DNA from 4 places in the Vibrio eleionomae genome. Region 4 is predicted to be linked to each of the others. Evidence: predicted binding sites of a transcription regulator. Region 4 holds the regulator's gene; each other region holds the start of a gene.
What was found. Region 4 encodes PurR, which represses purine synthesis genes. Its sites were predicted from a motif close to TNANGNAAACGTTTNCNTNA; they were not measured.
Positions count from the first base shown of each region.

Region 1: metK (methionine adenosyltransferase) is a predicted target of PurR. The motif match lies at 1,518-1,537, and genes of this name have one in related genera.
Region 2: F9817_RS18930 (formate--tetrahydrofolate ligase) is a predicted target of PurR. The motif match lies at 2,815-2,834, and genes of this name have one in related genera.
Region 3: purT (formate-dependent phosphoribosylglycinamide formyltransferase) is a predicted target of PurR. The motif match lies at 3,561-3,580, and genes of this name have one in related genera.

Region 1 is NZ_WEKT01000006.1:75,663-84,019, reverse strand. It holds gene F9817_RS05615 (SprT family zinc-dependent metalloprotease) at 1-106, opposite strand, end outside; gene metK (methionine adenosyltransferase) at 222-1,376, opposite strand; gene tkt (transketolase) at 1,696-3,693, shown strand; gene epd (erythrose-4-phosphate dehydrogenase) at 3,934-4,962, shown strand; gene F9817_RS05595 (phosphoglycerate kinase) at 5,132-6,292, shown strand; gene fbaA (class II fructose-bisphosphate aldolase) at 6,453-7,529, shown strand; gene mscS (small-conductance mechanosensitive channel MscS) at 7,778-8,357, shown strand, end outside.
Region 2 is NZ_WEKT01000049.1:17,862-26,218, forward strand. It holds gene F9817_RS18915 (transposase) at 1-93, opposite strand, end outside; gene elbB (isoprenoid biosynthesis glyoxalase ElbB) at 509-1,159, shown strand; gene yiaY (L-threonine dehydrogenase) at 1,506-2,654, shown strand; gene F9817_RS18930 (formate--tetrahydrofolate ligase) at 2,854-4,602, shown strand; gene F9817_RS18935 (ethanolamine ammonia-lyase subunit EutB) at 5,023-6,426, shown strand; gene eutC (ethanolamine ammonia-lyase subunit EutC) at 6,426-7,274, shown strand; gene folE (GTP cyclohydrolase I FolE) at 7,377-8,030, opposite strand; gene moeA (molybdopterin molybdotransferase MoeA) at 8,198-8,357, shown strand, end outside.
Region 3 is NZ_WEKT01000028.1:122-8,478, forward strand. It holds gene ihfA (integration host factor subunit alpha) at 137-433, shown strand; gene F9817_RS14370 (RelA/SpoT domain-containing protein) at 501-1,274, opposite strand; gene F9817_RS14375 (thiopurine S-methyltransferase) at 1,581-2,231, shown strand; gene purT (formate-dependent phosphoribosylglycinamide formyltransferase) at 2,317-3,495, opposite strand; gene F9817_RS14385 (AEC family transporter) at 3,637-4,521, opposite strand; gene cdd (cytidine deaminase) at 4,697-5,587, opposite strand; gene F9817_RS14395 (LrgB family protein) at 5,830-6,519, opposite strand; gene F9817_RS14400 (CidA/LrgA family protein) at 6,519-6,941, opposite strand; gene sbcB (exodeoxyribonuclease I) at 6,973-8,357, opposite strand, start outside.
Region 4 is NZ_WEKT01000057.1:23,415-31,771, forward strand. It holds gene topA (type I DNA topoisomerase) at 1-626, shown strand, start outside; gene glgC (glucose-1-phosphate adenylyltransferase) at 1,112-2,329, shown strand; gene glgA (glycogen synthase GlgA) at 2,331-3,785, shown strand; gene F9817_RS20105 (alpha/beta fold hydrolase) at 3,994-4,788, shown strand; gene F9817_RS20110 (putative signal transducing protein) at 4,812-5,138, opposite strand; gene F9817_RS20115 (TfoX/Sxy family DNA transformation protein) at 5,772-6,359, opposite strand; cyclic di-GMP riboswitch class I at 6,473-6,571, opposite strand; gene purR (HTH-type transcriptional repressor PurR) at 6,725-7,732, opposite strand.

The DNA of each region.
Region 1 (8,357 bases), on a different contig from region 4:
GGGTAGGCAGAGCAGTAGAAAAATATTGATTTGCTTGTTCTGTACAGCGTTGTAGAACGCTTTGAGCTTGTTTGGTTAAGTCTGGGCCTATGGTAGGTTGAGTCATGCAGTGCTCTAACTTCGGGGGCATTTCTGCTTGGTATACTAATCGAGCTGGCAATATAAAAAAAGCCCTGACGGAGTCAGGGCCTTCTATTCATTTTCAATCTAGCTGCGACGGTTTATTTCAAACCTGCGAATTCACGCAATAGAGCCGCTTTATCGGTCGCTTCCCAAGGGAATTCTTCACGACCAAAGTGACCGTATGCTGCAGTCTTTTTGTAGATAGGTTGCAGTAGGCTTAACATTTCTTGCAGACCGTATGGACGTAAGTCGAAGAATTCACGTACTGCTTTAACAATCACGTCAGTTGATACTTTTTCAGTACCAAATGTTTCGACCATGATTGATGTTGGATCGGCAACACCGATTGCGTAAGAAAGTTGGATTTCACAGCGATCTGCAAGGCCAGCTGCAACGATGTTTTTCGCTACGTAACGTGCTGCGTATGCTGCGCTGCGGTCCACTTTTGATGGATCTTTACCAGAGAATGCGCCGCCACCGTGACGAGCTGCACCGCCGTAGGTATCAACGATAATTTTACGACCTGTTAGACCACAGTCACCCATTGGACCACCGATAACGAAACGACCGGTTGGGTTAATGAAGTATTTAGTTTCTTTGTCTAACCATTCAGTAGGAAGGATTGGTTTGATGATCTCTTCCATAACACCTTCACGAAGGTCAGCGGTTGAAACGCTGTCGGCGTGTTGAGTAGATAGAACGACGGCATCAATACCAACAATTTGGTTATTATCGTATTTGAAGGTTACTTGAGATTTAGCGTCTGGACGCAACCAAGGAAGTGTGCCGTTTTTACGAACTTCTGCTTGACGCTGCATTAGGCGGTGCGCGTAAGTAATTGGCGCAGGCATTAACACGCTAGTTTCGTTTGTTGCGTAACCGAACATGATACCTTGGTCACCAGCGCCCTGTTCTTTAGGATCTGATTTATCAACGCCTTGGTTGATATCTGGTGATTGTTTACCAATAGTGTTGAGAACAGCACAAGAGCCGGCGTCAAAGCCCATATCTGACCCTGTGTAACCAATTTCACGTACGGTTTCACGAGTGAGTTCTTCAATATCTACCCATGCTGAAGTTGTTACTTCGCCACCGACCATAACCATGCCGGTTTTTACATAAGTTTCGCAAGCAACACGTGCTTTTGGATCTTGTTCCAAAATAGCATCTAGGACCGCGTCTGAGATTTGGTCTGCGATTTTATCTGGATGGCCTTCTGATACAGATTCAGAAGTGAACAGGTGCTTAGCCATGATAACTCCAATATTTGTCAAATAAGAGTAGCTTCAAGACCGCGCTACTCCGCACTATCGATTAATATGTAGGCGTTTCTACATCTAGACGTCTATTCTAGGATCCCATAATCAAATTACAAGTTCTTTTTGTTATGAGAAATAAGTAAACGTTTGCAGATTGTCATATAGGCAAGGTGACTGGTGCTGAAAAACTGAGATAGCAACGGGCAAATAAAGCCTAAAAGGATTGCAAAAGGTTTGCAGTGTTACAGGGGCTTTGCGACAATGCAGAACACATTATTATGGATAATTTATTTCTGCTTTTTTAGGAGCTGACATGTCTTCTCGCAAACAACTCGCGAACGCAATTCGTGCATTAAGCATGGACGGAGTTCAACAAGCTAACTCTGGCCACCCTGGTGCACCTATGGGGATGGCAGACATCGCCGAAGTTCTATGGCGTAGTCACTTAAATCACAACCCTAAAAACCCTAACTGGGCCGATCGCGACCGTTTTGTTCTTTCAAACGGCCATGGTTCAATGCTGATTTATTCACTATTGCACCTTACTGGTTACGATCTCTCTATTGAAGACCTGAAAAATTTCCGTCAGCTTCACTCTAAAACACCAGGCCACCCTGAATACGGTTATGCGCCAGGTATTGAGACAACGACTGGACCGCTAGGTCAGGGGATCACCAACGCTGTTGGTATGGCATTAGCTGAAAAAGCGTTAGCTGCTCAGTTCAACAAAGAAAACCACGATATCGTTGACCACTACACTTATGCCTTTATGGGCGACGGTTGTATGATGGAAGGTATCTCTCATGAAGCGTGTTCACTAGCGGGAACACTAGGTCTTGGTAAACTGGTTGCTTTCTGGGATGACAACGGTATTTCTATTGATGGTGATGTAGAAGGCTGGTTCTCTGACGACACACCAAAACGTTTTGAAGCTTATGGCTGGCATGTTATTCCCGCGGTTGATGGCCATGATCCTGAAGCGATCAATGCAGCGATTGAAGCAGCAAAAGAAGAAACATCTCGTCCAACATTAATCTGCTGTAAAACCATTATTGGTTTTGGTTCGCCAAACAAAGCGGGTTCTCACGATTGTCACGGTGCTCCTCTTGGCGCTGATGAGATTAAAGAAGCGCGTGATTTCCTTGGTTGGAACTACGGTCCTTTTGAAGTTCCAACTGATATCTACAATCAGTGGGATGCTAAAGAAACAGGTGCTGCATCTGAAGCGGCTTGGAATCAAAAATTCGCGGCTTATGAAGCGGCATACCCTGAATTAGCGGCTGAATTCAAGCGTCGTGTTGCGGGTGACTTACCCGCTAATTGGGAAGAAGCAACCAGCCAAGTTATCGCTGAGCTTCAAGCAAATCCTGCAAAAATTGCATCGCGCAAAGCATCACAAAATGCATTAGAAGCATTTGGTAAATTACTGCCTGAATTTATGGGTGGTTCTGCTGACCTTGCGCCATCAAACTTAACCATGTGGTCTGGTTCGAAGTCATTAACTGCTGAAGATGCATCAGGCAACTACATCCACTACGGTGTACGTGAATTTGGTATGACTGCTATCATCAATGGTATTGCACTTCATGGTGGCTTTGTTCCTTACGGCGCAACGTTCCTAATGTTCATGGAATATGCTCGTAACGCAATGCGCATGGCTGCATTGATGAAAGTTCAAAATATCCAAGTTTACACCCATGATTCAATTGGTTTGGGTGAAGATGGTCCGACTCACCAACCAGTCGAGCAAGTTGCTTCATTACGACTTACTCCAAACATGAGTACGTGGCGCCCATGTGACCAAGTGGAATCTGCTGTAGCTTGGAAATTGGCAATCGAACGTAAAGATGCACCAACAGCACTTATTTTCTCTCGCCAAGGTCTAGCACAACAAGAGCGTACTGCTGAGCAAGTGGCTGATATTGCTAAAGGTGGTTACATCTTGAAAGACTGCTCAGGTAAGCCAGAGTTGATTCTAATTGCAACAGGTTCTGAAGTTGAACTTGCAGTCAACGCTGCGGCAGAACTTGAAAAACAAGGTAAAGCTGTTCGCGTTGTTTCTATGCCATCAACAGATACGTTTGATAAACAAGATGCGGCTTACCGTGAAGCTGTTCTACCTGCTGACGTAACAGCACGTGTTGCTGTTGAAGCGGGTATTGCTGATTTCTGGTACAAATACGTTGGTTTGAATGGACGTATCGTGGGTATGACGACCTTTGGTGAATCTGCGCCGGCAGAGCAACTGTTCGAACAGTTCGGTTTCACCGTAGAAAACGTTGTGGCTAAAGCAAACGAAATTATTGCTTAAGCTAGCTTCAACTCAAATTTTAAAGGGCCGCTTGGCCCTTTTTTTATCCTTGAAATTCAAGTCATGTCTCAATTATCTGCTCTATCTGTATAGGCATCAATTTGCTTATTTGCGTACTTAAATGTAATTAATTTTTAAAGCATTATTGGTTTGGTTAATGAATTTCACTTTCCAAGTGATAACTGTCAATGAATGGAGTAGTATCTGTGCAAACCAACAACAGATATTGGCGCAGGATAGATGCTAAGGGTAGCAATTAATGGATTTGGTCGGATAGGACGTAATGTATTGCGTGCTGTCTATGAAAGCGGCAAAAGTCAGCAGATTAAGGTTGTGGCAGTGAATGAACTTGCCAAACCAGATGCAATGGCTCATTTACTCCAATACGATACCAGTCATGGTCGTTTTGGTAAGAAAATTACAAATGATCAAGAACATATCTATGTTCATCACGATCAAGAGCATTTCGATACCATTCGAATTTTACATTTGGAAGACATTCCAATGTTACCTTGGCATGATCTTGGTGTGGATATCGTACTCGATTGTACCGGGGTGTATGGTTGTCATGCTGATGGAATCAAACATATTGACGCTGGGGCGAATAAGGTACTGTTTTCTCACCCTGGTGCGAGTGATCTCGACAATACGATTATTTATGGCGTTAATCATGAGACGTTAACCAACGAACACCGTATTGTTTCTAATGGTTCTTGCACCACAAACTGCATCGTTCCGATTATCAAAGTGCTTGATGAAACATTTGGTATTGATTCTGGGACAATCACCACAATTCACTCTTCAATGAATGACCAGCAGGTCATAGACGCGTACCATACAGATCTACGTCGAACACGTGCTGCAGGACAATCTATAATTCCTGTAGATACGAAGTTACATAAAGGTATTCAGCGGATATTCCCGAAATTTTCCAACAAATTCGAAGCAATTTCTGTGAGAGTGCCAACGGTTAATGTTACGGCAATGGATTTAAGTGTCACAGTTAACACAAAAGTGAAAGTTAATGACGTAAATCAAACCATTGTGACAGCGTCTCAGTGTACATTACAAAATATAGTTGATTATACTGAAGCACCACTTGTTTCGATCGATTTTAATCATGACCCACATAGTGCTATTGTGGATGGGTCGCAAACGAGAGTGAGTAACGGGCAGTTGGTCAAGATGCTCGTTTGGTGTGATAACGAATGGGGATTTGCTAATAGAATGCTCGATACGGCATTAGCAATGCAGGCAACTGAGTCATAGCCCACATTTCGAGGAAAAAATATTTATTTTCTGCACTGAAATAAATATCCTCTATCCCGGTTCGAAAAATAGAACATCAAAAAACAGTAGAACACGAAAGAATATCAGAGCCCGGCCTAGGGGCGGGGTGAACAAACTTTATTTCTTTGAAAATTTGAGAGGACAAATCATGTCTGTAATCAAGATGACTGACCTGGACCTAGCAGGTAAACGCGTATTTATCCGTGCCGACCTTAACGTACCAGTGAAAGATGGCAAAGTGACTTCAGATGCACGTATCTTGGCATCAATCCCTACAATCAAACACTGCTTAGCTGCTGGCGCTAAAGTAATGGTGACTTCTCACCTAGGTCGTCCTACTGAAGGCGAATACGCTGAAGAATTCTCTCTACAACCAGTTGTAAACTACCTAAACGACGCACTAGATTGCGACGTTAAACTAGCTAAAGATTACCTAGACGGTCTTGAACTAAACGCTGGTGAATTGGTTGTTCTTGAAAACGTTCGCTTTAATAAAGGCGAAAAGAAAAACGAAGACGAACTATCTAAAAAATACGCAGCACTATGTGACGTATTCGTAATGGATGCGTTCGGTACAGCTCACCGCGCTCAAGCTTCTACTTACGGTGTTGGCGTTTTCGCTCCTATCGCTTGTGCTGGCCCTCTACTTGCTAACGAACTTGAAGCTCTAGCTAAAGCAATGGACAAACCAGCTCGTCCAATGGTTGCTATCGTCGGTGGTTCAAAAGTTTCTACTAAGCTGACTGTTCTTGAATCACTATCAAAAGTTGCTGACCAACTTGTTGTCGGTGGCGGTATCGCAAACACATTCATCGCAGCTGCAGGCCACAACGTAGGTAAATCACTTTACGAAGCTGACCTAGTTGATACAGCGAAAAAACTGATGGAAGAGTGTGCAATTCCAGTAGCAACTGACGTTGCATGTGCTAAAGCATTCGACGAAAACGCAGAAGCTGAAATCAAGAAAGTTGAAGACGTTCAAGATGACGACATGATCTTCGACCTTGGTCCAGATTCAACTGCACAACTAGCTGAAATCCTTAAAAACGCGAAAACTATTCTTTGGAATGGTCCTGTTGGCGTATTCGAATTTAAAAACTTCGAAGCTGGTACTAAAGGTATCTCTGAAGCGATTGCTCAATCTGAAGGTTTCTCTGTTGCTGGTGGTGGTGACACACTAGCAGCTATCGATAAATTCGGCATCAAAGCTGACGTTTCTTACATCTCAACTGGCGGCGGTGCTTTCCTTGAATTTGTTGAAGGCAAAAAATTACCAGCGGTTGAAATGCTAGAGTCTCGCGCTAAATAATAGATAAATAAAAGGAGCGGGAAGTATAGTTCTCGCTTCTATTTGGCTACTTCTCTTAGTCACTATTTTGGTAAATTTGCGCTAGGATTGTTGTGGTAGCCGTAAACAAGATTTAACTAACCGTTTTGTTTTTAAAACGAGAAAATATAGGATCAAATCCATGTCTAAGGTCTTCGATTTCGTAAAACCAGGTGTTATTTCTGGTGATGACGTACAGAAAGTATTTGCAGTAGCAAAAGAAAACAACTTTGCTCTTCCAGCAGTTAACTGTGTAGGTTCTGACTCAGTAAATGCTGTGTTAGAAGCTGCTGCTAAAGTTAAATCTCCTGTTATCGTTCAGTTTTCTAACGGTGGCGCGGGATTCTTTGCAGGTAAAGGTCTAAAACTAGAAGGTCAACAAGCTCAAGTGCTTGGTGCAATTGCTGGTGCAAAACATGTACACACCGTTGCTGAAACTTACGGTGTTCCTGTTATCCTTCACACTGACCACGCAGCGAAAAAACTACTTCCTTGGATCGACGGTCTACTAGACGCAGGCGAAAAACATTTCGCTGAAACTGGTAAACCTCTATTCTCTTCTCACATGATCGATTTGTCTGAAGAGTCTCTAGAAGACAACATTGCAATCTCTTCTAAATACCTAGAACGCATGTCTAAAATGAACATGACTCTAGAAATTGAACTAGGTTGTACTGGTGGTGAAGAAGACGGTGTTGATAACTCAGATATGGACACTTCAGAGCTTTACACTTCACCTGAAGATGTTGCATACGCATACGAAAAACTAAACGCAATCAGCCCTCGTTTCACTATCGCTGCTTCATTTGGTAACGTACACGGTGTTTACAAACCAGGCAACGTTGTTCTGACTCCAACTATTCTTCGTGATTCTCAAAAATACGTTTCTGAGAAATTCAATCTTCCAGAAAACTCTTTGAACTTCGTATTCCACGGTGGTTCAGGTTCTTCTGCAGAAGAAATCAAAGAATCAATCAGCTACGGTGTTATCAAAATGAACATCGATACTGATACACAATGGGCTTGCTGGAATGGTATCCGCGAATACGAAGCGGAAAACCACGATTACCTACAAGGTCAAATCGGCAACCCTACTGGTGAAGACGCACCAAACAAAAAATACTACGATCCACGTGTATGGCTACGTGCTGGTCAAACAGGTATGGTTAAACGTCTTGAAGAAGCGTTCTCTAACCTTAACGCTGTTGACGTTTTATAAGAGGCCGTCGATAACAACCTGTTCTGGTTTAAACCCGCTCTTACGAGCGGGTTTTTTATATCTAAAAAACGTTAAATTTTGGTCAATCCCTAGAGAATAGGCATAAATTTGCTTAATCTGATGTTAAACTTTTTATAAATATATAACCTTTTGTTTTGTAATGATTTGGTCAATGTCGTGACATTCCATCCTTTATGTGAAGCGGTGATCACAATCAAACATAGTAATGACATCTAGAGGAAATTAAGATGGCGAACGAATCGGGAGTGGATACTTCCATAGTGGACAACTTAGACCATGTCAGCTCATGGGTTCAGAACAACTCGGATATGTTGATTCAATATGGCATCAATATTATTTCCGCAGTGTTGATTTTGGTACTAGGTAATGTAGCCGTAAAACTGGTTTCCGGTAGTGTGGCGAAAGTACTAACAAAGCGGAAGATGGATAAAGCGGTGGTCGATTTTATCAGCGCAATTATTCGTTACTTGTTGTTTATTGTGGTGCTTATCGCCGCCCTAGGTAAAGTAGGTGTTCAAACCGCCTCCGTTGTCGCTGTAATTGGTGCAGCAGGCTTGGCAGTCGCATTAGCTTTGCAAGGTTCTTTGTCTAACTTTGCGGCCGGTGTGTTGATTGTGGCATTCCGTCCATTTAAGTCGGGTGATTACGTAGAGGTTGGCGGTGTAGCAGGTTCAGTGGATTCAATTCAGATTTTCCAAACTGTTTTAAAATCGCCTGACAATAAAATGGTGGTGGTGCCAAACTCTTCCATTATTGGAGGACCGATTACTAACTATTCACGTCACCAAACTCGTCGTATTGACTTGG
Region 2 (8,357 bases), on a different contig from region 4:
CCCACAAAGGTAAGAGCGCCTGACACATCGAGATACACAATGGTAGTAAGGTGTCACCTCTGGGCAGAGTAACTTTGAACGCGCCGTTGCCATTCCAATTCCTCATCTTTTCAATAATTAAATCATGATGACAATGGGGTTATAGTCCAAACTTATACGACAAAACTTACGAGTAATTTCACAGCTAACCCAACTTTTTTAGCACTTTTAAAACGTGTGTGTCCGATAACAAAATGCCTTTAAAAGCACACGAGATTAATGTGTGTCCAATTTAGAAATGGTGTGTGTCCCATTTGAGGATTTTCTAATTTTTGGTGCGGTGCTATGTTGTTAGGTAGATGTATGTATTAACTGACTATGGAAAAGATTCAACCTCTACCCCTTTTCCTACCTAGTCTGACTGTATAAAATGCCTGATTTTTTAAAGCGTTGCCGTATAACGTTTACCAACAGACTCAGCGTTCTTATAACGTTGAGTGCTTACTAACAAACAAAAAGGAGTGAACCCATGAAAAAAGTCGCAGTAATTCTCAGTGGTTGCGGTGTATTCGATGGCGCAGAGATCCAAGAATCAGTACTAACCCTTCTTGCGATAGAGCGTAATAATGCGACTTGGCAATGTTTCGCCCCAGATGTAGAGCAAATGCATGTGATAAACCACGCGACAGGCGAAGAAATGCCAGAAAAGCGTAATGTGTTGGTCGAGTCAGCGCGAATCTGCCGTGGCAACATCAAAGACGTGGCGACATTGAAAGCAGCTGATTATGATGCGCTCGTCATTCCAGGTGGTTTTGGCGTGGCAAAGAATGTTACCGATTTTGCAGTTAAAGGTGCCGAGTGTAGCATCAACACTCATGTTGCTGGCGCGTGCCGTGCCTTTGCAAAAGCAGGCAAACCCGCTGGTTACCTGTGTATTGCCCCACACATTATTCCCATGATTTACGAAAATGGCGTTGAAGGCACAATTGGTAACGATGCAGATACTGCTGCAGCATTTAATCAACTAGGCGGTCAACACGTAAACTGCCCTGTTGATGATTTTGTCTACGATCAAGAACACCATGTTCTATCTACACCCGCTTATATGTTGGCCGAAAATGTATCCCAAGCAGCGTCCGGCATCGACAAATTGATCAACAAATTGATCTCATTAGCTTAATATTTTAGCGATTGGAAATAAGAATAATTCTCTTCTAAACCCCGTAAACACGGGGTTTACTGTTAAATTTTGTGTCTAACTTGCAACAATTGTGAAATTTAACATTACAACATTAGCACTTTATTTCTTAACAATTTAATCAAAAAACAATAATTGTCCGTTATTTAACCAGTAGAATTCATAAAACAATACATATCATAGGGGTTATTGTGTGATCCGCATCATGAACAAGAAGCAATTTTAACGTGCTTCAAGAATTCTTGCTCTAGATCAAACACCCTCAACAACATTCTGTGCAAATCTATAGCCAGATATTTTGAACATGATTATTTATTGGAGTTGACTCATGGCGAGTGCATTTTTTATTCCTACTGTAAACTTAATGGGCGCAGGCTGTCTTGTAGACGCTGCTGATGCAATTAAATCTAAAGGTTTCAAAAAAGGGTTAATCGTAAGTGACGCGATTCTTAACAAAATCGGCGTTGTAAAAGAAGTGTCTGATCTTCTAACTGAACGTGACGTTCAAACTGTTGTTTACGATGGTACTCATCCAAACCCAACAGTGACTAACGTAAACGAAGGTCTTGCAATTCTTAAAGAAAACCAATGTGATTTCGTTATCTCTCTAGGCGGTGGTTCTCCACACGACTGTGCTAAAGGTATCGCTCTTTTAGCCTCTAACGGCGGCGAAATCGCAGATTACGAAGGTGTTGACCGTTCTCCAAAAGAAATGCTTCCTCTGATTTCTATCAACACTACTGCAGGTACTGCGTCTGAAATGACTCGTTTCTGCATCATCACTGATGAAGTTCGTCACATTAAAATGGCAATCGTGGACAAACATACAACTCCACTGATTTCTGTTAACGACCCTAAACTAATGCTTGCTAAACCTGCGTCTCTAACTGCAGCAACTGGTATGGACGCATTGACTCACGCAATCGAAGCTTACGTTTCAACTGCGGCAACACCTATCACTGATGCTGTTGCTATCAAAGCAATCGAAATGATTCAAGCAAACCTACGTGAAGCAGTAGCACACGGTCAAAACCTAGAAGCACGTGAAGCAATGGCATACGCACAGTTTATGGCGGGTATGGCATTCAACAACGCTTCTCTAGGCTATGTACACGCAATGGCTCACCAACTAGGTGGTTTCTACAACCTTCCTCACGGTGTATGTAACGCAGTTCTACTTCCACACGTACAACGTTACAACGCAAGTGTTTCTGCAGACCGTCTACGTGACGTTGCTAAAGCAATGGGTGTTGACGTTGAAGGTTTGAGCGCAGAACAAGGTGCAGATGCAGCGATCAACGCTATTGTTGAATTGTCTAAAGAAATCGGCATCCCAGCAGGTCTAACTGAGCTAGGTGCTAAAGAAGAAGACGTACCTACTCTAGCAACTAACGCGCTTAAAGACGCTTGTGCTGTAACTAACCCACGTCAAGGTACTCACGAAGAAGTATGTGAAATCTTTAAATCAGCATTCTAAACACTGCTAAAAGTTAAGATTTTATCGTTAAAAAGGTGCTCTATGAGCACCTTTTTTAATAGTTCCAGAACAGTCATTACGACGTTATTATGTCAATTAAAAATAAGTCCATTTGATTTTTAGGGATTTACTTTACAACTGAAAAATAACGGTTATCATCCGACGCAAACGTTTTCCTTTTCTCTTTCCAAGAGGTTTTATGCTGTCAGATATCGACATTTGCCGCACAACACCATTATCTCCTATTGATGAAATAGCACACTCTGCTGGTTTAGAAAGCAACGAATTTCAGAGCCAAGGCCGTTATAAAGCCAAAGTGTCACTCTCTTGCTTAAATCGAATCAAAGCACACCGCAAAGGTAAATTTGTGTTGGTTACAGCTATGACACCGACTCCACTTGGTGAAGGCAAAACGGTAACCACTATTGGGCTTGCTCAAGGTATTGCTAAGTTGAACCAGTCGGTATTTGCCTGTATTCGCCAACCTTCTATGGGACCTATTTTTGGTGTGAAAGGCGGTGCTGCAGGCGGCGGTTACTCTCAGGTTGCGCCAATGGAAGAACTTAACCTCCATTTAACTGGCGATATTCATGCTGTGACCGCTGCGCACAACTTAGCGGCAGCTGCTATTGATGCTCGTATTTATCACGAGCAACGCCTTGGCTATGAGGATTTTGAAACTCGTACAGGTTTAACCGCCCTACGTATCGATCCTAAGCAAATCACCTGGAAACGTGTGATTGACCATAACGATCGAGCACTGCGCATGGTCACCATTGGTCGTAATGAAGAAGGCAAAACCATTAATGGCTACGAACGTGAAGACGGATTCGACATTTCAGCGGCTTCAGAGCTCATGGCCATTCTCGCTCTAGCTAACGATTTGCAAGACCTACGTCAACGTATCGGCCAGATTGTTGTGGCTTATAATGTGGATGGACTACCGATCACTACCGAAGATTTACAAGTGGCAGGTGCCATGACCGTCAGCATGAAAGAAGCCATTGAACCGACCTTAATGCAAACATTAGAGGGTGTTCCGACGTTGGTACATGCGGGCCCCTTTGCCAATATTGCCCATGGAAATTCATCAATTATTGCTGATGAGATTGCAACTCACTTAGCTGATTTCACAATTACGGAAGGTGGTTTTGGTTCAGATATGGGATTTGAAAAGGCCTGTAACATCAAAGCTAAAGCAGCAAATAATTCTCCGGACTGCGCCGTCATTGTAGCAACATTGCGCGGTCTAAAAGCCAACTCGGGCTTGTACGATCTTCGCCCAGGTCAAGCTATGCCTGCGGAATTATTTGAGCCGAACCAAGCAGGACTGTCTGCTGGATTTACCAACTTACAGTGGCATATCAATAACGTGAGTCAGTATGGCGTGCCAGTGGTGGTTGCTATCAACCGTTTTCCGCAAGACAGCGATGAAGAGCTCCAGCAACTAAAATTGATGATAGAAAATCTACCACAAGATGTCGAAGTTGCCATCAGCGAAGCATTTGCGAAAGGCGGTGAAGGCGCGCTTCAACTTGCACGTGCTGTCATCAAACAGTGCCAGAAAAACAGCACGTTCACTCCGTTATATCAAGCTCAAGATTCACTGGAAGACAAACTTCACGCTGTCGCAATAAAAGGGTATGGCGCAAAATCAGTAAGCTTAAGCGACAAAGCTCAACAGCAGCTCACGCAGTTAAACCAATTGGGCTTTGACAAACTTTCGGTATGTTTAGCGAAAACGCCGCTTTCAATATCGACAGATTCAGCCAAAAAAGGCGCACCAGCCAACTTTGACGTACCAATCCGTGAACTAAAACTGTGTGCAGGCGCAGGATTTATTTACGCACTGTGCGGCAACGTGATGACCATGCCAGGGTTACCTGACAAACCCGCATTTATGAACATCGATATCGACAGCGATGGGCATATCATTGGATTAAGCTAATCCAACGCTTCCGTTTCTGTTATTGAACGTAAATAATGTAGCGCAAATCTCACCAAAAATTTGTGCTACATTCTTCCCTACCACCATCCTTTAGCGCCCCACGATTGTGCACCGCACTCCCTAATTTGACGCAGTCCGTTCTACGGAGTAAATCGCCATTTCTATAATAACAAGCCAATCTATTTAACCTTATGATTTGTAATGACTAAATTTTATATTTCTCATGTCTCATTGTGGGGATGATTTTTGCATGTTTATTACATCAGAACACATTACTAACAACGATAGTCTAGGTTTATAGAAGCGCAGAAAGTAAAGGTGTATTTCTTAAGCTTCAGCAGTGAACAATGTTTGGTGATCTTCCTAATCGAACATGCTCACGCAATTCAATGATAACAACACCGAATTTGAGAGGGATTTATGAGTTCGGATTACCGCTACCAATTAGGCAGTAAAACCTTCCACTTTGCTTCTTTGAAAGAAGTAATGGCCAAAGCGTCACCATTACGTTCAGGTGACCAGTTGGCGGGAGTGTGCGCGACATCTGCAGAAGAGCGAGTAGTGGCACAAATGGTATTAGCCGATTTACCGCTAAAAACATTTCTTAATGATGTTGTTATTCCCTATGAAAAAGACGAAATCACACGGCTTATTATTGATGAGCACGATAGCACGGCTTTTACTGAAATAGCACATCTTACCGTGGGGGATTTTCGCAACTGGTTACTGCAAGAATCCACTACTCACGTCGAGCTAAAACGCGTGTGTCCAGGGATTACCCCTGAAATGGCGGCAGCTGTCAGTAAAATTATGCGCAACCAAGATCTGATCTTGGTCGCTAAAAAATGCCAAGTCACCAGTGCATTCCGTAACACAATTGGTTTACCGGGCCATATGTCCACTCGCCTACAACCGAATCACCCTACTGATGATATGAGTGGTATCGCAGCATCTATCTTCGATGGGTTAATGTACGGTAATGGCGATGCCGTCATTGGTATTAATCCCGCGACCGATAGTGTCAGCCAAGCTATAAAATTGATGCATTTAATGGATGAAGTGATTCAACACTACTCTATTCCAACCCAGTCTTGTGTGTTAACTCACGTCACCAACACAATTGAATGCATTGAGAAAGGGGCTCCCGTTGATTTGGTGTTCCAATCCATCGGAGGCACAGAAGGGACAAACCAAGGGTTTGGTGTGAACATCGATGTACTGCAGCAAGCCTACGATGCCGCAAATAGTTTGCAACGCGGAACCGTCGGTAACAATTTCATGTATTTTGAAACTGGCCAAGGCAGTGCTCTTTCTTCCAATGCCAACCACGATGTTGATCAACAGACCTGTGAAGCTCGTGCCTATGCATTGGCTCGCAAATTCAATCCTCTATTGGTAAATACTGTCGTAGGATTTATTGGTCCAGAATACTTGTTTGATGGCAAACAGATCATTCGTGCCGGTCTTGAAGATCACTTCTGTGGTAAGTTACTTGGTCTGCCTATGGGCTGTGATATTTGTTACACCAATCATGCTTATGCCGACCAAAATGATATGGATAACCTGCTTACTCTGCTAGGTGTCGCTGAATGTAACTTTATTATGGGCATCCCTGGTTCAGACGACATTATGCTGAACTACCAAACAACCTCATTCCACGATGCGTTGTATGCCAGACAAGTACTGGGACTCAAACCAGCCCCAGAATTTGAGGCTTGGTTACGACAAATGGGCATCTTTAGCCAAGATGGCTTAACACAATTAAGTGATCGTTTACCAGATGCCTTTAAACAGCCATTGCGTTTGATTCAGGAGGCAATCTAATGAACAAGCCCGCTGAATTAGAATTGGTTCATCAAGACCCATGGGATAAATTGCGTCAGTTCACTCAGGCTCGCATTGGAATTGGCCGAGTTGGTACAAGTATTCCAACCGATGAATTATTGCGTTTCCAACTCTCCCATGCTCAAGCCATTGATGCTGTGCATGTTCCTCTTGATGAGGAGCAGTTAGTCGAAAGTTTGGCAGAGAAAGAAAACTTACGCGCTTATTTACCGGCATTTCATGTACACAGTGAAGCAAGTGACAGGGTAACCTATCTGCAACGTCCAGATCTCGGACGTAAATTGAATGCCGATGGTATCGCGTTGCTGAAAACACATAGTGACCAGCACCCAAGTCCGTATGATTTAGCTATCGTCATTGCAGATGGACTCTCCTCTTATGCGATTGCAAACCATGCGGCGCCATTTTTATCTGCACTGATTGAGCAATTACAAACAAGTTCCGAGCAACCATGGAATATTGCCCCACTGGTTATCGCTCAGCAAGGCCGTGTTGCCTTAGGTGATGATGTGTGTGAAGCCATTAATGCCAATGAAGTGCTTATTTTAGTTGGAGAACGCCCAGGACTCAGTTCTCCAGACAGTTTGGGCCTGTATTTGACGTGGAATGCACACCGAGGCATTGAAGAATCACTGCGTAACTGTATTTCGAATGTACGCCCAGAGGGTCTATGCTATGAAGCCGCAGCACATAAATGCTGCTATCTATTGTCAGAATCTCGCCGTCGACATGTGACAGGAATTACGTTGAAAGACCGTTCCGATGACAACACGTTAGAGCATCATTCTGGACAACAGTTTTCTCTCGTTTCTCCGTCCAAAAATTGAAACGACAGAAACAAAAAGCGCCTTCCTTACGGTTGGCGCTTTTTTCTTGTCTGCTATTTAATGCTAAGCCTTATTCGCTCGCTTTTCCTTGATCGAGGAGACTTAACGTAACCCGCTCAAAAACTCCGAGCGAGTTGCTGGGTTCGATTTGAAAATACCACCCAATGCTGTTGTGGTCGTTTCGCTGGTTGCATCCATCACACCACGTGATTTCACGCAGTAGTGAGTCGCATCGATAGTGACTGCCACGTCTTCTGATTCAAGTAATGTTTGCAGAGCGACTAAGATCTGCTGCGTCATACGCTCTTGCACTTGCGGACGCTGGGCAAAGAAACGCACAATACGGTTAATCTTAGATAGGCCAATAATTTTTCCACGTGGAATATACGCCACTGCCGCTTTCCCGTCGATAGTGACGAGATGGTGTTCACAAGTACTGGTTACCGTAATGTCTTTAACACGTACCATCTCACTGACATTCATCTTGTTTTCAATGACAGTAATTTTAGGAAAACTGTGGTAATCCAGCCCGGAAAAGATTTCATCAACATACATTTTGGCAATGCGATGCGGGGTTTCTTCAAGGCTATCATCAGTCAAATCGAGTCCGAGGACATTGAGAATTTCACGCATGTGATACTCAATTTTTTCTTTTTTCTCATCACGACCAAATTCATTCGGCGTCATCGGAGTTTCAAGACCACGACTTGCAAGCGCTTCTTTTACTAACTTTGCTGAATCGCTCAGACCAGACATTACATTACCTCTTAACACGTTACCCCTTGGGATGGCTGACAAGGATACTCGGATTTTTTTATAATTACACCCATATTTTATAACAGGTCTTTCATATTCACTCTTATTGATCCGCTTTTTTCTATGGTAAAGTGCACAGCACAAGAATAACACCATAGGATTTTATCATGGGATGTTGTGACGCTCCGGGCCTAATGCCTATCGAAACAGCGCTTGAGACAATGTTATCTCGCGTCTCGCCTGTTCAAACAACGCTTGAATTACCCCTGCCAGAAGCTCTCGGCTTCGTACTTGCTGATGATATTCGTTCCCCGATCAATGTGCCTC
Region 3 (8,357 bases), on a different contig from region 4:
AAAAAGTTGGCGAAAATCATAAGCTTGGCATACACTTTTCAGGTATTGCTGATATGTTGTTGATTCAGCAAGGCAAATTATTGCCACGGCGCTGTCATCAAGACAGCAAGATTAACTAAGCTTTGAGGGAAGTTTTATGGCGCTCACAAAAGCCGATTTGGCAGAAAGCCTGTTTGAGAAATTGGGTTTTAGCAAACGTGATGCCAAGGAAACGGTTGAGGTGTTTTTCGAAGAGGTTCGTAAAGCACTCGAAAGTGGTGAACAGGTAAAACTCTCTGGTTTCGGCAATTTCGATCTACGTGATAAAAATGAACGTCCTGGTCGTAACCCGAAAACTGGGGAAGACATTCCAATTTCCGCTAGACGTGTCGTAACGTTCCGCCCAGGGCAAAAATTAAAAGCCCGCGTCGAGAACATTGAAGTCACTAAATAAGGACCGAGCATAAAGACCTTGTGATTAGGCAAGGTCTGTATGCCCTCGTGACGTTACTTACACGGATTTAAGCAGCCTGGAGTTGTGTAGTGATATATGGCTGCCAGGCTTGTTGATATAAGTCCTGTGAGCGACTGCGTATTCGATCTATTTTGGTTAACTCTAATTCCGTCAATTCACGGTTTTCCAGTAGAGCCGTGCGTTCAATTTTCTGTACCTGTTCATAAATCGTATGTTCAGGGCCGCTCTTTACTTGTGCAATATTTGCCAAGTGTAACTGAACCTCTGCCACAATATTTGTTTTTGGCAAACGAACCAACAAATTCAAGTCGCGATAACCGGAAGGGGCTGGTTTTTTAAAGCGGTTTTTCACCTTTACCACTGTCGCTTCACGATTCAAAATTTCATACGCTTTTACTAAACTCGGTACATCATCGGCTACGATGGTTGCACGGGCTAAGTCTGTAATACGAGTATTGTCTCCAGCAAATTCCGCTCGTATTTTCTCTTGGGCACGCTCTTTTGATTTTACCCCTGCAAAATGGGGCTGAGTACCAGTGAGCATTGCTGTCGATTTACAAAGATTCTCTAATTCCATTTGTGCTTGATGAGCTTTGGTATACAGAATATCGAAATCATCATAGGGCTGTTTGATTGCCGCGTTGGTCGTTTGAATGCCGTAAAGACCACTTAAACTATGACGAAACAGTTTGCTGCTGACTTCATTTTGAGATTCTGCTCGGTTTTCTGGTGCAGAAGTATCTGCAGGCATTGCTGCAAATGCTGGACCACGGCTGAAGATTAATAGCATGAGTGCCGTGGTACGTAATAAAAGGCTCATTGACTCTCCTTAGCTTACACAGTTGGGTCAGAGTTTGGAGTTAAAGTTTTTCGACACCAAGTAAAGCTGATAGATAGTGAGTACTTATCACGTATATCTATATATAAGGATATTGAGAGCAAACACAATCCCTTTGACGCAATGCTGACATAAACTTTGCAGTTCAGTTGGATAGTTTAATGGCGACTGTTTCCAGGATTAAGATTATCTATCAGTAGGTTAAGTTAAGATTGAGGGCGGTGCTAGGATTCGGTTAGAGAATACGATAATCTTACGCTCATTCCCTTTAAAAGACAGAGAACACTAATGAGAGATCCGGAATTTTGGCACAGTAAATGGGCGTCAAATAAGATTGGGTTTCATCTCGATGATGTTAACCCGTTGCTGGAGACGTTTTGGTCACAGTTAAATCCGCAACGCGAGCAATCCGTGCTAGTGCCACTGTGTGGTAAGTCAGAAGATTTGGTTTGGCTGGCAGAAAGGCATAATGACGTTACAGGTGTTGAGCTCAGTCCAATAGCTGTGAGGGCCTTCTTTGCTGAACACTTTTATACACCACTGGTGACTCAAATTAATCATGCTCATGAATTGTATCAGTTTGATGAACTCTCTATCTTTACGGGTGACTTCTTTACTGCGCCATTGGATAGTGTCGATCTTGTCTATGATCGGGCCGCTATGGTCGCTCTGCCTGAAGATATGCGAGTAGAGTACGTCGAGCATATTAAACGTTTACTAAAACCAGGTGGTAAGGTGCTGCTCGTCACGTTAGATTACCCACAGCAAGAGTTAAGTGGTCCTCCTTTTAGTATTCCGGAGCAAGAGGTGCGTCGCCTATTTGCGGACTGGAATATTACTATATTACAAGAAGATATCGCAGATGAGGATCATCCAAAAATTGCGCAGAAGGGACTATCGCGTTTTTCTGAAGTGGTTTGGATGATTGAAAAAGCCTAGTGGGTCGTTTTACGTCCTAGACGAAAATAAAAATAGCATGCCAAGGCATGCTATTTTTGTATCTGTGCAACGTGTGAAAGCGAACTTAGTTGTAATGAACTTGAATTGCTTTCATTGCATCAATGGCTTTATCAACTGCGCTTTGGGTATCTTTATCGCGGACTAAAGCGACACCTAAGCGACGACGACCAGCGATTTCAGGTTTGCCAAATAGACGAACTTGAGTTTGAGGTAGCGCTAGCGCGTCCTCTAAGCCACTGAATTGAATGTTTTGTGATGTACCATTACCTAGTAGCGCCGCGGAAGCCGCAGGACCGTATTGCGTGATTGAGCCAATCGGTAGACCTGTGAAAGCGCGAACATGCAAGGCAAACTCGGAGACATCTTGTGAGATCAATGTTACGAGGCCAGTATCATGTGGGCGAGGTGACACTTCATTGAAAATGACTTTGTCACCTTTTACAAATAGCTCAACACCAAATAAACCATAACCGCCTAAGGCATTAACCACTTCTTCAGCAACAAATTCAGCAGCTTTACGGGCATTTTCTGACATCACTTGTGGCTGCCAAGATTCACGGTAGTCACCATCTTCTTGGCGGTGACCGATCGGTGCACAGAAGTGCACGCCGTCTACTGCACGAACAGTTAATAGCGTGATTTCATAATCGAAATCGATAAAACCTTCAACAATCACGCGACCAGCACCGCTACGGCCACCTTCTTGAGCGTATGTCCAAGATTTTTCGACATCTTCAGGCGTTTTAATGACACTTTGGCCTTTACCTGACGAGCTCATCACTGGCTTACACACACACGGTGTACCGACGAATTCAACCGCTGCTAAAAATTCTTCGTAGCTATCAGAAAAACGGTAAGGTGAAGTTGGCAGAGAAAGTTCTTCTGCGGCTAAGCGACGAATCCCTTCTCGGTTCATAGTTAGGCGAGTGGCGTTCGCAGTAGGAACAACATTGAGCCCTTGCGCTTCCAGCTCCACCAGTTTTGGTGTAGCAATCGCTTCGACTTCTGGTACGACATAATCGGGTTTCTCTTCCGCGATGACTTTTGCTAGCGCGTCGCCGTCGAGCATGTCAAAAACATGACTACGATGAGCCACTTGCATTGCAGGTGCATCAGCGTAGCGATCACATGCGATCACTTCTAATCCAAGACGTTGACATTCGATCGCTACCTCTTTACCAAGTTCGCCTGAACCTAGAAGTAGTACACGGGTAGCGTTAGCGCGGGTAGCAGTCCCCAACATAGAGAATCCTTTTAAAAATTAATCGGCTTAGTCAAGATAGCCGCAATCATACTGAAAAAAACGAAAAAAGCAAACGTTTGCGTGAGCGTTTCTTTGCGGCAAGAGCTGGTCAATTTAAGCCGTTTTTATGACGGTTTGATGTCAGCTATTAGGCAATGAAAACGCAAACACCAGTAGTGCAGGCAAGGTAACGATAGCGAAGAAATTGCCAAACAAGACCATAGAGGCGACCTTGGTGGGCTCCACTTGGCATTGTTCCGCAAAGAGATAGTTCATCACTGCAGGCGGTAACATCGTGAACAGCACCATCATTTGCATTTGCATTGCTGGTAAAGGGATTAACCAATAGATCAAAGCAAAAGCGACGAAACCTGTGGCAAGAGATTGTAAGGTTGAGATGATGCCAATTTTTAACCCTGACAATTGCATATTGGTCATTTGCGACCCGAGCGACAATAGCATAATTGGGATACAAGCTTGGCCCAATAAATCTGAGGCTTGATAAAGTGGTTCCCATACAGTGACACCACTTAAGTTAATCGCGATTGCGAGCACGGCGGATAAAAAGAGTGGGGACACGAACACTTGTGCCACAGAGGCAGATTTTTTCAAAATACTTTGGCCGACACTCACTTGTAAGCAGGTTGACACTACCATTAGCATCACAGCAGCAGGCATCGCTTGTGGGCCAAATGTATAAGTAAAAATGGGAATGGCTAAATTGCCACTATTACGAAACATATGCAGTGGTGCCCAAGTTTTGTATTGCCAGTTACCCCAGTGGCAAATTGGAATCATCAGTAAGCCGGGGAGTAGAACCGCGATAAGCGACGCACCGATTAAGGGAAGCTGACTCATATCAAGCTTCATATGCAGTAATGATGAAAATACCAATGCAGGCGTGAACGCCACCAAATTCATCTTATTGAGAGGGCGAAAGTCGGGTTTAAACCAAACCGCTAACAAATAACCGACCACCGCAAGTGCCATGACGGGAAACAAAATCGCAATAACTTGGGAAAACATACCATTCCTTGGATAACGTTTAGCAACGTATTTGTATAACTGATTGACTGAGATGAGATTGAGAACTGCGCTTATCTTAACGTGTCTCGAGCGACGTGCCTACATCAAATTCGCTCGATTTATTGGTTAGCAATGAAAGAGGCATAGGACTGCCTCTTTCTAAAAGGGAGGGAGTTTAATCTAAGGCAAGGTACGCAAGGTCGATGTCTGGATTGATGGCTTCTAACGTTGATTGAGTACAAGCAAGGTGACTAATCGTGCCTTGCGCCATTTCAACCAAAGCGGCATGTTCGATAGCGGTAAATTCTTCGCCTCCCATGCGCACTAAGACAAGAGCAACTTGCAGTGGTGGCAGGCTGGGATTAAACGCTGCATTTTCGGCGTAAGCACCGGTGTAATAACGTCCTGATCGCGTTTGTAACGCCACTCCACTCAGGTTATGTGTGTAAGGTGCATGGCTGCGATTAAGCGCGGAAAGTGCGTGTTGAACAATGGCTTCGTCAACATCACAGTGCTGCCCATTGTCGATTTTGGCCATCAATGCAGATTCGATACCTAAATCCTTTGGTCCGAATGACTCTGGCAAATAGTGTTGAAGCGATTGGCTATCACGTGCTGGCAGTTGGATTTGCAGGGAATCAGCTGTGGTTAACTCATTCATAAATTGGCGACAGTGACCACATGGCGTGTGGTTGACTGTGAGATCTTTAATCCCTTCTTCTCCTTTGGTCCAAGCATGGCTAATTCCGGCTTGTTCAGCGTGAATGGTTTGTCCAAGCTGGGCTCCTGAAAATTCCATATTGGCACCAAAATAAATACGACCACTTAACCCGCGTACAATAGCGCCAACATAAAAGTTTGAAATAGGTACATAGGCAAAAGCGGCGGCCAATGGCAGCAGAGCGATACGCAGTTCAGCATCGCTATAACCGGACAACGTTAATAGTTGGGTAAAATGCTCGGCAGATAGTGTTGCATCAAAATCGTCGGCAAGCACGATAGGGGAAAGATAATCGGAAATGGCTTCAGGTAACGTTTTTAGTGCTTCTTCAATACGGCCTTTCATAAGCTGTCCTTGTTTATTTATGGAGAATTAGTGTAGGAAAATGAGGATTTTTATAAGTGATTTAAATCACAATTTTATTGAAATTGAATTTATTTGTTACATAAATAGAGTGCGATCACACATGTTATCGATTACAGGTGTGCAACTTGTGAACTATATCTATATTCATTCGCTCGCATACGAAAAAGCCGAGAACGGTGGTTTCTCGGCTTTAGATAAGTGCAATACAGTATGTTGATGGGTCAATTCACTATGAAGTGGTGTAACCAAACGATAATGCCAAAAAAGATGGGGGCAAGAATAGAGGTAATTACGCCACACATGACCAACGCTAATGAACTAAATGCGGCATCTTTAGGTTCACGTTCTGCACACGTTGCAGTACCTAGTGCGTGGGAAACTGATCCCATGGTAAGCCCTTTAGCAATAGGGTGAGTAATATTTAACATTTTAAATATTGGATAACCCATAATGGCGCCGAATAAGCCTACGAGCACAACGACAATGGCAGCAATAGAAGGTTCGCCGCCAAGATTTTTTGATACTTCCATCGCGATAGGAGTCGTAATGGATTTCGCCATTAAAGATGCAATCAGCGTAATATTGGTTCCCATTAATACAGCGATAATACCCGCTGTCATCATCGACATAATGCTGCCAACGGTACATGCCAACATGATAATTCGCCAGTTTGCCCTAATTTGCGGTAACTGTTCATACAATGGGAAAGCCAGAGCAACCACTGCAGGAGCTAAAAGATCACTGATATAAATGTTATCTGCGTAGTAGGTATCAAAAGGAACACCGAGTAGCATCAAAATAGCAATTAAAATGACAATACTCATTAGCAGTGGATTGGCTAACGGTGAATGGATTTTAGTTGCAATCCAGCGGCATAAGAAAAAAACCACAAGCGTAAGAATGAGCCACATTATGCTTTCTCCTTAATGCTTTGAGCGCCGACGCGCTGGAGCTTTTTTTCTTTTTTAGGCTTCTTATCGGTATTGAGGTAACGGTCTAAAATGAGACTTAACGTCACCATGACGATAGCACTGCCGCCAATAGCACTGGCGAGAATAGACCAAGCGTTATCCAGTAGCATGTCAAAATGGTTCATCAGCCCTACGCTGATAGGAACAAATAACAGCATCATATAACGGATGAAAATGTGACAGCCGGGACGAACCCAATCGACAGGCGCCAAACCACTTGCCAGTAAGGCAAACAGAATGAGCATACCAAAAATACTCCCTGGAACGGCCACGCCGAGCATTTTTTGAATCCAGTTTCCTATCGCTAAGCTGATGAAAATCAGTGCGAATGAAACGATATATTTAAATAGTGTGTTTAACATATATACTTCGCATACAAGAATTTAATACCCATTAAGAGGCGAGTTGTTCTACGTATTGATATACCGATTTTAAGAGTGCGATTTTCTTTGTATCGCTTTCATGTTCATGAACCAAGTTTTCTAAATTGAGCATATAAGATTCAAGATTTTGCTCGAAATAATCTCGGCAATGATGTGTCCATTGGCGCTGTTCGGTATCATTGAGCGTCCATGGGTAATTACGAGCTCGATAACGGAATAAAAGAGGCGCAATACGCGGGTCATTAAACTGAATATCAAGGGAACCTAAGGCTTCGGGATCACTTTCACGAATAATTTCCATTGCAGCTTTATCAGCTGGAGAGAAAAATCCGTCATACAGCTGAGTATCGACGTCACTGCTTTTTTCAAACTCACGCTCAACACCAAATAGCGCGATAAGTTTTTCGCGAATCTCTGGGTGACTTTTGATCGTAGCTAAGTGAGCCAAACATTGTTCACGATTAATACCAATCGCGTGTGCGTTATCTGCAGTTAGTGTTTTCGCTGGCGCTAATATCGGACACTTATTTAGTTGCACCAATTTAACGGGAACAGGGAGCTCATCAGGCGCTAAATCATCATGGCGAGTGTATAAACGCTCACGCAATGCATCTGCATCTAAATCGAGCAGTGGCTGCGGATCTTTAGCTAAATCAACCACAATCACGGCATTTTGATTCGTTGGGTGCCATGCAACGGGCACGACCCAGCTAGTGTATTGGCATTCTCTACCTAACATGCCTGACACATGCATTAACGGTGTCAGGTTTACGATATCGATCAGATCATTAAGTTTACGTTTATTACGCATGCTGTAGAAATAATCAAACAGCTTTGGTTGAGCGGCTTTGACTTTTTTCGCCATCTCAATTGTTGCAATAACATCGGCGAGCGCATCGTGCGCATTTTCATGTTCTATACCGTTAGCTTTCGATAGATGTTCGAGTTTAAAGCTAGTAAATCCATCTTCGTTTTCCGGCCACTCGATTCCTTCAGGACGCAATGCATGACATGCGCGCATCACATCTAATAGATCCCATCGAGAATTTCCGTTTTTCCAGCTCCACTCATACGGATCTAAGAAATTACGGTAGCAGGTATAACGTGTCACTTCGTCATCAAATCGAATGCTGTTATAACCAAGGCTGGTTGTATTTGGTGTCGCGAGCTCATCATAGATACGACGAATAAACTCTGGCTCTGGTAATCCTTCGGCCATTGCTTTTTGTGGTGAGATTCCAGTAATAAGTGCGGCTTCAGGCCCCGGTAGATAATCGGCAGGTAGGCGACAATAAATCACCACAGGTTCGCCGATGATGTTAAAGTCTTTATCCGTTCTTACTCCAGCGAACTGACTTGGTCTGTCTTTGGCTGGGCTGGTACCCCAAGTTTCGT
Region 4 (8,357 bases):
GCCCAATTTGCGGCACTGCAATGGATGCTTACTTGATTGATGAAAAACGTAAGCTTCATGTGTGTGGTAATAACCCAAATTGTGAAGGCTATATCGTTGAACACGGCGAATTTAAACTGAAAGGGTATGATGGCCCTGTTGTTGAGTGCGATAAATGTGGCTCAGACATGGTTCTGAAAAATGGCCGATTTGGTAAGTACATGGCATGTACCAATGAATCTTGTAGCAATACCCGTAAGATTTTGAAAAACGGTGAAGTGGCTCCGCCAAAAGAAGACCCGGTCCATTTCCCAGAACTACCTTGCACACAGTCTGACGCGTATTTTGTGCTTCGCGATGGTGCGTCTGGCTTATTCTTTGCGGCAAGTAATTTCCCTAAATCGCGTGAGACACGCGCACCGTTAGTGGAAGAGCTAGCAAAATATCAAGACCGCTTACCTGAGAAATTCAAGTACCTAGCAACTGCTCCAGCGAAAGATCCTGATGGTGAACGTGCTGTAGTACGCTTTAGCCGTAAATCGAAAGAGCATTATGTACGTACCGAACATGATGGAAAACCATCTGGCTGGACAGCGCTATACATCGACGGTAAATGGGAAGTAACGGATAAACGCAAGAAAAAATAGTGATTTATCAATAACAAACCATGAATAAAAAAGGCAGCTTACGAGCTGCCTTTTTATTTTGTTGGCTATTTCTCAGTTTTCTAAAACAGTGTTGAATATTTTGTTAAATTCCCAATTATTTGTTCTCATTATTCAATATGTTGACTATCTTTTTTATAGGAGCTTGTAAACGAAGTACGGTTTGTCGTAAACCTGCTCGGATAAAGGCATTGCGTATCCAGTTCTAAATCACGATGTTTAATGAATGATAAAGATTGATGTACTTGTTTATTAAACGTTGGTCAGTGTGTGAGTGTCGCTCTTGATATTACACTGGTGTACGCAACCGGTGGGTAAAGTGGTCAGTGATTAATTTGCAGCCAGTATTGACCTACTTGATGGCCTTTTGCCCCATTTGTCGCGGTGGGGATGATGCTTCGATGGAAGAACAGTGTTTATCAAATCTACCGGTGGGCACTGAAAACAATAAATAACGGAGAACCTTAATGGCTGGTGTACTGGGAATGATTTTGGCTGGAGGCGAGGGGACTCGTTTAATGCCTTTAACGGCTTCACGGAGTAAACCATCTGTCCCATTTGGAGGCAGTTATAGGCTAGTCGATTTTGCATTAAACAATTTCGTTAATGCGGATTTAATGCGGATTTATGTGTTAACGCAATTTAAGTCACAATCACTGTATCTACATATGAAAAAAGGCTGGAATGTGGCTGGTATTACTGACCGCTTTATCGATTGTATTCCTGCCCAAATGCGAGATGGTAAGCGTTGGTATGAAGGAACTGCTGATGCGATATACCAAAACCTACGTTTTATAGAATTGTCGTCACCTGATGAAGTGTGTATTTTTGGCTCTGACCACATCTATAAAATGGATATTCGTCAGATGCTGGATTATCACCGCCGTAAAGGTGCTAAGCTCACCGTTTCTGCTATCCGCATGCCCGTCAGCCAAGCATCATCATTTGGGATTATCGAAGTGGATAGAGAAGGGCGGATGGTTGGATTCGAAGAGAAGCCCGCTCATCCTAAATGTATTCCGGGTGAGCCAGAGTGGGCGCTTGTGTCGATGGGAAATTATATCTTTGATGCGCCAACACTTTATTCTGAGTTAAAATCTGATGCAGATAACCCACAATCTAGTCACGATTTTGGTAAAGATGTTATCCCGACTATGTATCCACAAGGGGATGTGTACGTCTATGATTTTTCGGATAACATGATCAAGGGTGAACGGCCTGAAGGGTACTGGCGCGATGTTGGTACTATTGAAGCGTATTGGGAAGCGCATATGGATCTCCTTGGCAAAGACCCTAAGTTTTCTTTGTATAATCGCAGTTGGCCTCTGCATACGTATTATCCACCTTTACCGCCAGCAACGTTTGTTGATGTTGATGCGCAAAAGGTTAAGTTAACCGATAGTTTGGTTTCTGGTGGGAGTTATATACAAGGATCAAGTATTTATAAATCGGTTTTAGGTTATAGAACCAATATTGCTGCTGGTTCTTGTATTAGTGAATCTGTTATCTTAGGTGATGTGAAGATAGGTGCAGGTTGTACGATTAAACGCGCCATTATTGATAAAGACGTTGAAATCGCAGCCGGCACGGTCATTGGTGAAAATAGTGAATTAGATAAACAACGCTTTCATGTTTCACCAAGTGGTATCGTAGTCATTGCTAAAGGAACAAAAGTTGGATTCTAAAATGGAGCAAATCAGTGTGTGGTTTGCCGTTTCAGAAGCGCAAGGTTTAGTGAAGAGTGGTGGTTTAGCTGATGTAGCGAAAGCATTACCTAAATCTCTCTCTCAATTAGGACAACAGGTAGCCATTGTGCTACCTGCTTATCGTAGTATTCCTGATAAAAACTCACTCCCTGTGGTCTTGGAAACCGATCTCACACATTGGCCTCACTCATCCTATAAAGTGAGGCAAACAGAGTTAGATGGTGTGCCGGTTTATTTGATCGATAATGATCACTATTTTGACCGTCCAGAACTTTATGCAGAGCAGAATCAAGCTTACGCTGATAACGGCGAACGGTTCAGTTTTTTCTCTGCTGCAAGCTTAGATGTTCTGCCTAAGTTGGGGATTAAACCCAATGTTATTCATGCCAACGATTGGCATACAGGACTGATCCCTTTCTTATTAAAAACCCGCTATCGCTATGATGCGTATTATGAAGGTATGAAAAGTGTCTTAACCATTCATAATGCGATTTTTAAAGGCATATTTTCTTACCATGAATTGGAAATTATTCCGGAATTGAATCTCAATGGTATGGAGTTTTTACGTTATGGTGTCGATCATGTAAGTATGCTTCGAGCAGGGATTGCTTATGCGGACAAAATTAATGCAGTTAGTCCAAACTATGCATGTGAACTGTTAACACCGTTAGGATCGCATGGGTTGGTCGATGATTTTGTTCGGCGTGCGCGTGATTTGCACGGTATTGTTAATGGTTGTGACTATTCGGAGTGGGACCCGAAAACAGATCAGTTTTTGCCACAGACATATAGTGATGACGCGGCCTCTTTACAAGCGGGCAAACAAGCAGCAAAGCTCGCTTTACAAGAAGAAGTGCACTTACCGACTCGCCCTGTCCCTATGTTTGGTATGGTGTGCCGTTTAACGCACCAAAAGGGATTTCATTACTTACTCCCTATCATTGAGGCATTCCTACGCAATGATGTGCAATTAGTTATTGTGGGTACTGGAGAGCCTGAAGTTGCTGGGCGTCTACGTAAACTGGCCGATAAATACAGTGAACAGTTTGCATTTGTTGAAACTTACAGTAACAAGTTGGCGCACTGGGTTGAAGCGGGCGCTGATTTCTTTTTGATGCCATCAGAGTTTGAAGCGTGTGGATTAAATCAAATTTATAGTATGGCTTACGGTACTTTACCTATTGTTAGAGAAGTAGGGGGATTGAAAGATACCGTAGTGGATTACGATAAAGATCCTCATGAAGCGACCGGCTTTGGTTTTTTAGAGCCATCGCCAGAGGCACTTTTAATTATTATGCAGCGTGCGTTACTGTTCTATCTGCAGCAACCTACTCAATTTCTCGAAGTTCAACAAAGAGCGATGCGCAGAGATTTTAGTTGGGAAGTATCAGCACAAGAATACATTAAGATGTATAGACAGGCATTGTTTGACTAAACGTTGCCCATCCATCGATGTACTTTACTAAGCGGAGAGTGTCACTCTCCGCTTTTTTATCGATTAACACAATGAAAAGAACATTGGATATTGTGCATTCCAATAAGAAGACTTGGGTATATAAGTCATCAGGATGATTTTGTTTAAAAGGGGAAGATATTGACATTATCAATGTGGTAGACTTGCGCCGCTATTAATTTGGAGCGAAATGGCTTACTTACTGATGTTATTCCATAAAGTGTATTCACATCCCACCAGTCAACAATGGGTCGTATTTATTCACGGCGCTGGGGGCAGTTCGTCTTTGTGGTTTAAGCAAATCAAGGAGTATCGACAACATTTTAATTTGCTTCTGGTTGATCTTCGTGGTCATGGCAAATCAAAACGAGGTCCTAAAGAGTGGTTACTCAAACCTTATCAGTTCGCTGATGTCGCGCAAGATGTTATTCACGTGATTGATCATCTTAGCATTGAAAAAGCCCACTTTGTTGCCATGTCTTTGGGAACCATTATTGTACGAACAATTGCCCAACTTGTCCCTGAGCGTGTCGAAAGCATGGTGATGGGGGGAGCGGTGATGCAGTTTAATCTACGTTCTCGGATATTGGTTAAAATTGGGGATTGGTGTAAAAATATCGTCCCATACATGTGGTTATACCAACTTTTTGCCCATGTCGTAATGCCTGATAAACATCAAAAAGAATCACGTCACCTCTTTATAAGAGAAGCTAAAAAGCTGTGTCAAAAAGAGTTTAAACGTTGGTATCGTTTAACCGCTGAAGCCCATGCACTGATGGGACATTTTAGAGAAACAGAGTTACCTATTCCCACGTTATACTTAATGGGAGAGCGCGATCATCTATTCCTTCCTGCTATTAGAAAAATGCTCAGTACACACCGCTGTAGTCAGTTGATAGAGTTATCCAATTGTGGTCATGTTTGCAATATCGAGCAATCTGAGGCCTTTAATCACCACTCGATTCGCTTTCTCTTGCACCAATAAATACGGTTCCCATTCAGAAAATATTAATCACACCCTTGGTGATCAGGTTTCCCACATTTCCAACAAACAGCGAACTGACCTTCATTGGTTTCCCCGCAATTAGAACAGACCCAATTTTTATAAAGGATACCACTATTGTCGGTTTGGGTTTGACGAATAAGCTCCCATGCATAATCGGCATCTAGACGATTAAATAGCCAAATATATGGCGCTGATTGGTCATCGGCAGGAATCTCTCCTCTTAACCCGAACCACTGTTCCCCTCTGACTTCGCATTTTATGTTTGACTGCTGGAGTAGTCCACACAGTATATGAGCTTCAGTTGGGTTATTTGCGATATAAAGTTTCAATATCAATTACCTTGAATGGTCACAGTCTAACCAAGATTATGTAAATGAACAGTGTTTCAAATGGGGTGTCATATTGTGTCCTAATTAAGGACTAAATATGGCTGTCACATTTTTATAATAATCAATGTAATAACCGTACAATGTTTTTGTGATAATAATCACAAAATAATGCCATTTAAGAAAAATGAGTAAAAATTTATTTATCCAATTTAAAGCATAAATTGATCTAGCTCATGGCGAATAATTGTAATCTATAGTCTCAACTATTTTAGTTGTTACTACTATTCTAAAACATTATGAGTTGGAAATTCGGTGATAAACCGCAAAATTATTAGCAGATTTATAGGTTAACTAACGGTTATTTATCTAGATATAGCCTTAGGACAAATGAGTTAAGGGTTATGCTCATACATGGCTGGTAAGGTTAAAAGGCCGGTTTAGCAGAAATGATTCGCAAGAGTGATGTTATTGATATATCTGATGAGCCTACAAGCAAGTATGCCGGGTTTTAACCTTTTAGGTGAGTAAAAGCTCTAATATGTACCTCAACGGCTCATATGTGCGTTATAGCGCGCATAAAAAAGCACCCCAGAGGGTGCTTTCAGCAACAAGCCTTGTTAGCAACAAATTTGGCTAAAGATTTTGCATTAACTCGTCACGCCGAGTTTGTGGAATAACAGACCAGTGCTTGCCTTCGATTGCGCCTTCAAGAGCCCATAAAAGCTCTAGACTTACATCGGTAGAGTGAGTTTGCTGAATTGCTTTATACGCTTCAACCGCTCCTTTATCGTGTAACTCTTCGACAGATTCAATTCCCGCTTTACGCAACATACGTTCTGTAGCTAAACGTAAATTAGGTAAATCTTTCAATCGGTTAGGTTTAGCTTTTGCCTGAGTCTCGCGTTCTTGTTTCGCGATCTTCAACGCAGATTTTGCTTCATCTAAAATAGTATCGGGTGTATCCCAAAACGATTCTGGAAGAGCAAAATATTTTGTAACCACAGGGAAACCACGTTTTTTGTAAACGTATGGTTCTAAGCCTTGTTGTTTGTATTTCTCAGAACAAGAATCATCAGCTCTGATATGAAGCATATCGTTAACAACCAACGCGAACATTGTGTCGTCTACGAAGATTCCAAAGCCGCCAAACATTGAACGAGATTTTACGCGACCTAATTTTTCAAAGAGTCGCATTGAGTTTTTTAGTATTGGTTTATCCATGCCTTTAGTCTCGGTGTATTTGAACATACGCCACCAAAATCCAGGTCCGAGAATGTAGCAAAAGAATGCAAAGACCGTGTCAATAAGAAGTTAACATCATATGCATTTTTGCCATCGGTAACCCCGCTACCTACCCAGAACATCTGTACCACCTGGGGTTCAGGCCGGAAGCTTTGCGTCCCACCTTTACAGATGGTTTGCCCTGTGCGTGACATTTCGTTAATTAGAGTAATCTTAAACTTGAACATAAATCACATAAAAATTGCTTCTATGTGATATTGCTCACAAAAATGACTGTATTAATAATAAACGATAAATTCATCAATAAAAGTGTAAAGAAGGCAGAGCTAAAGCAATGTAAGTTATTATTTTATAATGCTTTTTACCGACTCTCGTTCGATAAGCTCTGGATGCATTTCAAAAATACGGCGTTCATGCTCTTTATTTTTGATGCGTTCAAGCAAGATTTCGAATGCGTTTTTACCAACACGGCGCTTAGGCTGATGGATGGTGGTTAACGGTGGAGAGAAATATTCGGATAGTTCAATATTATCATAACCAATGACTGACATTTCTTCGGGGATTTTTACGCCTTTCTGTTGTAGGCGACTCATTAAGCCCAGTGCCATCGTATCGTTGAAACAAAAAACAGCGGTCGGTTTTTCATCCATCGCCAAAATTTTGTCAGCAGCAAGAACGGCGGTATCACATTCAAAGTTACCTTCAAGAATCCAATCTTCGTTCACGTCATAGTTTGCTTCGTTCATTGCGCGACGAAAACCTTGGATACGCTCTTGGCAGGTAATTTTGTTTAAGTGGCCACTCAAGCAGGCAATATGACTATGACCATGATCGATAAGGTACTTAGTGGCGATATAGCCACCTTCTTCTGAGTTATCCATGATTTTATCGGCTTGGGAGTCTTCTAATCCCCAATCCATGATCACTTTAGGAATATCGGAATGGCTCTCTAGCATTTCCATCAATTCTGGCGTCATATCCGAACACATAACCAACATGCCATCAACGCGTTTCTCAGCGAGCATGCGTACGTAGTCGCGTTGTTTTTCATAAATGCCACCAGTGTTACATAGGATCAACGTATAACCTTGGCGATAGCAGTAGCTTTCGACACCATCGATGACTTCGGAGAAAAATTGGTTCGTGGACTGGGTGACCAACATGCCAATGGTTCGAGTTGTGTTGCATTTTAAACTGCGGGCAACTGCACTAGGGGCATAGTTCAACTCCTTAACAGCAGATAGCACTTTTTCTTGAGTTGCTTCTGCCACAAAACGGGTTTTGTTGATGACATGTGATACGGTGGTCGTAGAAACGCCAGCCAAGCGTGCTACATCTTTTATTGTCGCCATAGGTGATTTCCATTGGTATCAAATAACCTGAAAGTACATTGGTGATGATAATGTTGAACAGTCAGGTTTCGCTTTATTTTAGTGCAAAAAGCGGGAATAGTAGTAAAAACACAAAAACCGCTACGAGAAAGCGGTTTTTGACAATTAGTTTGAGTATTTATTAGCATCCAAGATTCTAGACTGCTCTGGCGATCACCGCAACGAAAAATTCATAATTTAATCTCAACTGATCTCGCCAACTTTTCTTATGCTTGCGACTCATTGTCTACATGATGGCGACAGATTGCTGGGTTATCAATATATTTTATCAATATGTAAAATGGACGGCTTAAGCGTATAAATGACATTTAGACTCTACGGGAGAGCTGACGTTGTTTCATGATGTGCTAACGAATAATGCACATATGATAACTAACCAAAAATAAGGTAAGTCATGAGACGTTTGATTGTAGAACCGAGGATTAGGACCAACATACTAGAGGTAAAAGGCACTTTTTATCACTTTTCCCTATCAAAGGCGCTTATATACCCAAATGACCTCAAGATGCAGGATTCAGAGCTTCATCAACGAGCCTAGGTCAAGCTCAATCACAGCAGGAATGGTCATTCCCTTTCAAGGTGATTG